Regions from separate parts of the Arthrobacter sp. Y3221157 genome, predicted to be linked through region 2. Evidence: predicted binding sites of a transcription regulator. Region 2 holds the regulator's gene; the other holds the start of a gene.

Region 1 (3,377 bases), on a different contig from region 2:
GCGAGATTGCAGCCGTCACCCCCGCCGACTTCACCATCCAGCGGAACGCGGTCCATGTCGTGGTGCCGCAGGCCAGCACCGGCGCAATGTTCGACGGACCGCCCGCCCCGCCGGTGCTCCCGGCCTAGAAAGCCTCAGGCAGCCTTCACCAGCGGGAGCTCGTCCCAGTGCGTTGTGTACCGAGGGGACTGCATGCCGCGCTTCATGGACCAGTCCACGCCGCCCTTGATGCCGCCGTGGCCGAGCCCGATGGAGCCGCGCCCGAAGCGGCGGCTGACGTCCTCCAGGAGCGGGCCGATGCCGCGTTCTTCATGCCGGTTCTCGAAGGGCTCCAGGGGAGACTGGTTTCCGGTGGGGCGCAGGTCCGTGAGCATGAGTCCGGCCTTGGCGTACTTCAACCCGTCGCGGATGAGGGGCAGCAGGGCATGGGTGGCCTTGGTCAGCAGGAGCGGATCCGCCGTGGGCATGGGAAGGGACAGGCACACCGAAGGGTAGGCCTGTTCGTGCTGCCTGAACGGGGAAGTGGCCGCGAACGCCGTCAGGACTTTCGCCTGCAGGCCGTGCTTTGCGAGCCGGGCGCTCGCCTGCTGGCCGTAGATGCTGAGCACCTGCCGCATGCCGTCAACGGTGGTGACCGGCGTGGAGAAGGAGCGGGAAAAGATGAGCTGGTCCCGGCCAAGGCGCTCCTCCTCCATGGGAATGCAGGGGATGCCACGCAGCTCCAGCACCGTTCGCATCAGCACCACCGAGAACTTGTCGCGGATGACTACAGGGTCCGCGCGGACCAGGTCCAGCACCGTGAAGATGCCCAGGACATTCAGGCGCCTGGTCAGCCGGGCCGCGATGCCCCACACCTCGTCCACGGGGAGCCGGCCCAGCAGGGCCTCCCGATCCGGTGCCGGTACGGCCTCCCAGTGGCACACCCCGCCGAAGGAGGCGTTGTTCTTCGCCCACTTGTTGCACAGCTTGGCCAGTGTCTTGGTGGGCGCTATCCCCACGCAGACCGGGACACCCACGTTCCGCCGGACCGCGGCCTTCATGGTCCGGCCGAGCGCCAGCAGCTCTTCGGGCCGGCCCTTCACGCCCAGGAAGGCTTCGTCGATGCTGTAGACCTCCAGCCACGCCGAATGCCTGCCGAGAAGCTCCATCACCCGGGCGCTGATATCGCCGTACAGCTCGTAGTTGCTGGACTTCGCTACCAGGCCCCACTCCTTTGCCCGGGGTGCGAGTTTGAACCAGGGATCGCCGGTCTTGATGCCCAGCGCCTTCGCCTCCGGGGAGCGGGTTACCGCGCAGCCGTCGTTGTTTGACAGCACGATCAGCGGACGCCCTTCAAGCGAGGGATCGAAGGCGCGCTCGGCCGAGGCGTAAAAGCAGTTCACATCCACGTGGGCGATCTGCGGCATCTGCCGCATCAGGACCGGTTTGGGCATGGCCCTCCTTCCACAATCGGCAGGTCAAACATGGTGCAGGCACCTGGTGGCCACGCCCCACACCGTCAGCTCGGATAACGCGGGGACCCGGATGTCCGGGTACTTCGGGTTCTCCGCCTGCAGCACCACCCCCGTGGACGTGATGCGTAGCCGCTTGACCGTCAGCTCTCCATCCAGCACGGCGACCACCACGGAACCGTCCTTTGGCTCAAGGGCCCGGTTGACGATCAGTTCATCGCCGTCGCTGATGCCGGCGCCCTCCATCGAGTCTCCGGTCACGCGCACCACGAACGTGCTGGTGATGTCCTCGATCAGGTGCGCGTTCAGGTCGATCCGGCCATCGAAGTAGTCCTGCGCCGGCGACGGGAAGCCTGCCGCAACGGCGACAGGAGAGATCAGGACCGACAGGTACGAGGCGCCCGCATCTATCACGCGGGGACCAACTATAACGCCCACAACACACCCTTAGTCGAAAATATGTTCGATTAGTTCAGTGTAGCGCCGCGGGCTGACAAGCGGACCTCCTGGCTGCCGGAATCATCCCGCCGGCCGCCGCCACGTAGACTTGCAGGATGCGGTTGGTGGCAAGCGATATTGACGGAACGATCCTCGGGCACGACGGAAAAATCAGCGACCGCACCGTCCGCGCCTTCCACGCCTGCCGGGACGCCGGCGTCGAACTCGTCTTCGTGACCGGACGGCCGCCCCGCTGGCTGCATCCACTCCAGGACCAGCTGGGCCATACCGGGACGGTCATCTGCTCCAACGGGGCCGTGGTCTGGGACCTCGAAACGGACAAGCTGGTTTCGGCCCGCACGCTCAGCATCGCTGCGGTGCTGGAAATCCGCCGCATCATCAAGGACCTCCGCCCGGCTGCACTGTTCGCCGCGGAAACGCTCACCGGCTTCCACCTCGAGCCCGGGTTCATCGAAAACGAGTCAAGCGAACTCCTGTCGCAGTTCACCCCGGCGCCGCTGCGGGAAACCCTGGTTGATGATGACAGCGTGGTGAAGTTCCTCGCCATCGTCCGGGACGGGACTCCGGACCAGTTCCTCGCCGAGGTGCGCCCCGCCGTCGAACACCTCGCCGCCGCCACGCACTCCTCGCCCGGCGTGCCCATGCTGGAACTGTCCCTGCCCGGCGTGAACAAGGCCGTCACCCTGGCAGAGTACGCACGGGCGCTGGGCATTGACGCCTCCGACGTGGTGGCCTTCGGTGACATGCCCAACGACATCGAGATGCTCCGCTGGGCGGGCCACGGCTATGCCATGGCCAGCGGCCACCCCGAGGCGATCGCCGCGGCAGCGCAGCGGGCACCGCATTTCGACGACGACGGCGTGGCCCAGGTTTTGGAGGTGCGGCTTGCTTCGCTGGGTGCGCCGCGTTCGTGATTTCCGCGCCGGCCGCTGTTTTCTCAGCTGGCGCTCACCTGGCGTTCACCTTTCCTCGGTAGCGTGAACCCCGGAGAGCAGGCTCCTCTCCTGCAGGCTGAAGGGGTAGGGATGGCACGGAATACCAAGCGGGATATCGCCGATGCACCACTGCGCAGGGCAACGCCTGCGCCGCACTGGAGGAAGCTGCGGCAGGGCGACCGCGTCCGCGTGCTGCTGACCCCCGGGTTCGAAGCCGGAGGCGTGGTTGACGCAGTCACGCCGGACAACACCGTGGTGTGGATCAATCTCGACGGCGGCCGCGGCCGCACGCTGCTGCACTGCGGTGACGGCGTCGAAATCCTGCCGCACGAAGACTGACCCGGGCGTCCGCCAGCGGCCCGGCCTGCTCCGGTACGCTCACTTTGTGACCCTGCCGTTCTTTGCCAACACGGATGCCGCCGGCAACCAGCTGCCCATCGCCATGGCCCACCGGGGCTTCTCCCTTGAAGGGCTGGAGAACACAAGGGCCGCCTTCCGGGCAGCCGTCGACCTCGGCTACCGCTACCTGGAA
Region 2 (3,377 bases):
GGCAGGACCGCCCCTGCAGGGAGGTTGTTCAGCTGGACGATGTCAGCAACCACATCCCGGGCATCACGGTCGGGGGCGACAGTTCCAGCGATGGACCACAACGACTGTCCGGACTGGACTGTCACGGTCACCGTGGGGGTCACCGTGAGGTCTTCAGCAGTGTCGGAGGCCTTGGCCGGGGAGTTGAAGAACCCTGCCAGGAACAGCAGCAGTGCCGCCAGCAGCACGAGCGGGATACCGATCAGGACGATCTTTCCCCGCCGGGTCAGGCGAAGGGGAGGCAGGGTCGCCGGGCCCCCCGGGGTTCCGGGCGTGGCGTGCTGCAAAGCCTGCCGGGCAGGGACCCGCGGAGCGTTGGCCTGCGAAGCGGATATAGCTGACATGTCTGAGCCCTCCTGGACCATACTGTGCTGCCTGGGAACAACCGTGCTGTGTTGCCTGTAGTGCCGTTAGTGCCTCTAATGCCTTGGTGCGTTTACCGCCCCGGGGGGCCGGGACTGGCACCTCTCTGCTGTACAGGCTCCAGCACGCCCGGCACCACTGACATTCCGGCTTCGGTATTCGAACGTCTTTCGAATACTGCGCACTTGACTAGAACACATATTCGAACTTTTGCCTCTCCAGTTTTAGCACCTATCAACGAATAATGTCGAGACTCGCTAGAACAAATGTTTGAAAAAGCAATGTGGCTGGCCTAGCTTTGAAACAGGAAACAATCACCCTTGAAGTTGATCAGCAGGGTCTGACAAAAGGGCAAGTCACCCAGTCCGGAGCCTTGGAAAGCCCGGTGGCAACCGAAAGGCATTGGCGAATATGGCAGCAGCAGCCACCGGGGGCAGGGCAGCCTCGCAGCCGAAAAGGGCCGCGAAGGGGCTCACGCCGCGGCAGAAGAAAATTCTGGAAACCATCCAGCGCTCGGTCAATGAGAACGGCTACCCGCCCTCGATGCGCGAGATTGGCGACACTGTGGGTCTGGCCAGCCTGTCCAGCGTCACCCACCAGCTCTCACAACTGGAGAAGCTGGGCTACCTCCGGCGGGATCCGAAGCGGCCCCGGGCCATGGAGGTACTCACGCCTCTCACGCTGGACGGCGGACCCGCAAAGACCGGCGGTCCTTCGGTTTCACTGCCCCAGGATGCGGGTGCCACAGTAACGGAGCTGCCCACCGCAGTGGACACCGCCATGGTGCCACTGGTCGGGCGGATCGCCGCTGGCGGTCCCATCCTGGCCGACCAACTGGTGGAGGACGTCATGCCGCTCCCCCGCCAGCTGGTGGGACAGGGCGAGCTGTTCATGCTTCGGGTGGCGGGCGATTCCATGGTGGACGCCGCCATCTGCGACGGTGACTGGGTGGTGGTGCGGCGCCAGGCGGATGCCGCCAATGGCGATATCGTGGCGGCGCTCCTGGACGATGAGGCCACGGTAAAGACCTTCCGCCAGCGTGACGGCCATACCTGGCTGCTCCCGCAGAACACCCAGTACGAACCGATTCTTGGCGACCACGCCACCATCATGGGCAAAGTGGTCTCCGTCCTGCGCTCGCTCTAGGGAGAGCAGGACCAACAACTCCATAGTTCGAAAAAGACGGCACCTTCCCGGTTTGGGAGGGTGCCGTCTTTCAGTGGGCCTCCGCGGCAAGCCGCTCAAGGGCTGCGATCGCTGTCTTCCGGTCCGTCGTGGCCCAGAACGGGGGCAGCGCCCCCCGCAGGAACCCGGCGTAGCGCTCGGTGGCAAGGCGTGAATCCAGCACCGCCACCACTCCCTTGTCGCCGGTGGACCGGATCAGGCGGCCCGCCCCCTGGGCCAACCGGATGGCGGCATGGGTGGCGGACACCGACATGAACCCGTTGCCGCCTGCCTGCGCCACCGCACGGGACCGCGCCGTCATGAGGGGATCGTCGGGTCGCGGGAACGGGATGCGGTCGATGACCACCAGCCGGCACGATCCGCCGGGGACGTCTACTCCTTGCCACAGGGACATGGTTCCGAACAGGCACGTGTCCGGTTCGTCGGCGAATTGCTTGACCAGGGCCGTCATGGTGGAATCGCCCTGGCAAAGGACGGTCACACCGAGCTTGGGGCGAAGCGCCTCAGCTGCTTCCTCGGCGGCGCGCCGTGAGGAGAACAGGCAGAGCGCCCCACCGCCGGATGCGCGGATGAGCGCCTCCAGTTCGGCCAGCGATTCCGGCGATGCGCCCCGGCCCGGTTTGGGCAGGTGGCCGGCAACGTACAGGATGCCCTGCTTCGGGTAGTCGAAGGGCGAGCCCACGTCCACGCCGGTCCAGCTGGGGGCGCCGTCTCCCACCAGGCCGAGACCCCCGGCGGCGGGCTCGAACGCTGATCCGATGGCCAGGGTGGCGGATGTCAGGATCACGGTGTGATCGGCAAAGAGGCCCTCCCGCAGCCGGCCTGCCACGGACAGCGGCGCGATGTTGACCAGCACGGGCGCGGACTCGTCAGGCTGCGAATACCCCTGGCCGGGGTCGAAGGAACTGGCACGCGAGAACCACACCACTTCCCTGTTGTCCCGGGCCGCAAGCAGCCGCTCGCACAATTCCAGGATGAGCATCAGGCGGGACCGCGCAAGCTGCCTCCCGCCGTCGGGCGTCGTACTGCTGTCCCCCTTGGAATCGGACAGCGCCGCGCGGCAGGCCTCACGCAGCTGGTCGATGCAGTCCAGCTGTTCGTCGTTCAGGCCGTTGGGCAGCAGCCCGTTCGGCGCGCCCGCGAGGGCCAGTTCGAGGTTGGCGGCGGCGGCGTTGAGGGCGTCCACAGTGATGGCCGTGTGCTTCCGCGCGCTGGAGGCGGCGGCGTGGACCATGGCCACGGAGAGCTGGCCGGTGACGGCTCCCGTGACCCGGTCCTGCAGCTCGTGGGCCTCGTCCACCACCACAACGTCATACTCTGGCAGGACGGCCAGCCCTTCGAAGGCGCTGACAGCCAGCATGGCGTGGTTGGTGACCACGACGTCGGCCTCTGCCGCGTCCTGGCGTGCCAGCTCGCTGAAGCATTCCGCAGCCAGGGGGCACTTCTGTGAACCCAGGCATTCCATCGAGGTCACCGAGACCTGCCGCCAGGCGCGGTCGGTCACGCCGGGAAGGAGTTCGTCGCGGTCGCCAGTGGCGGTCTTCTCCGCCCACTCGCGCAGCCGCACTACCTCCTTGCCAAGCTGCGAGGCGGGACCGCCGACCGTTGCGGCAAAATGGGGAACACTGGTGTCCTCCCCCAGCGAAAACAACTGCCCCTCGGCGGGCTCCTCCGACGGGAACCCGCCTTCGAGCTTGTGCCGGCAGACGTAGTTGGAACGGCCCTTGACCAGTGCCACCTTCACCGGCCGGTCCAGGGCAGGAGTGATCGCCTTGAGGAGGCGGGGCAGG

The links. Region 2 encodes LexA, which represses DNA repair genes until DNA is damaged. Its sites were predicted from a motif close to TCGAACANNTGTTCGA; they were not measured.
Region 1: the regulator LexA is predicted to act here: its motif matches at 1,903-1,918, upstream of AC5RTT_RS00780 (LexA family protein).

The regions. Positions count from the first base shown of each region.
Region 1 is NZ_JBNHFD010000001.1:166,739-170,115, forward strand. Features, by position in the region: gene AC5RTT_RS00770 (lipid kinase) at 1-128, shown strand, start outside; gene AC5RTT_RS00775 (Y-family DNA polymerase) at 135-1,433, opposite strand; gene AC5RTT_RS00780 (LexA family protein) at 1,458-1,889, opposite strand; gene AC5RTT_RS00785 (HAD family hydrolase) at 2,006-2,824, shown strand; gene AC5RTT_RS00790 (hypothetical protein) at 2,936-3,184, shown strand; gene AC5RTT_RS00795 (glycerophosphodiester phosphodiesterase family protein) at 3,231-3,377, shown strand, end outside.
Region 2 is NZ_JBNHFD010000069.1:13,721-17,097, reverse strand. Features, by position in the region: gene AC5RTT_RS15320 (LysM peptidoglycan-binding domain-containing protein) at 1-383, opposite strand, end outside; gene lexA (transcriptional repressor LexA) at 814-1,548, shown strand; gene AC5RTT_RS15310 (ATP-dependent DNA helicase) at 1,619-3,377, opposite strand, start outside.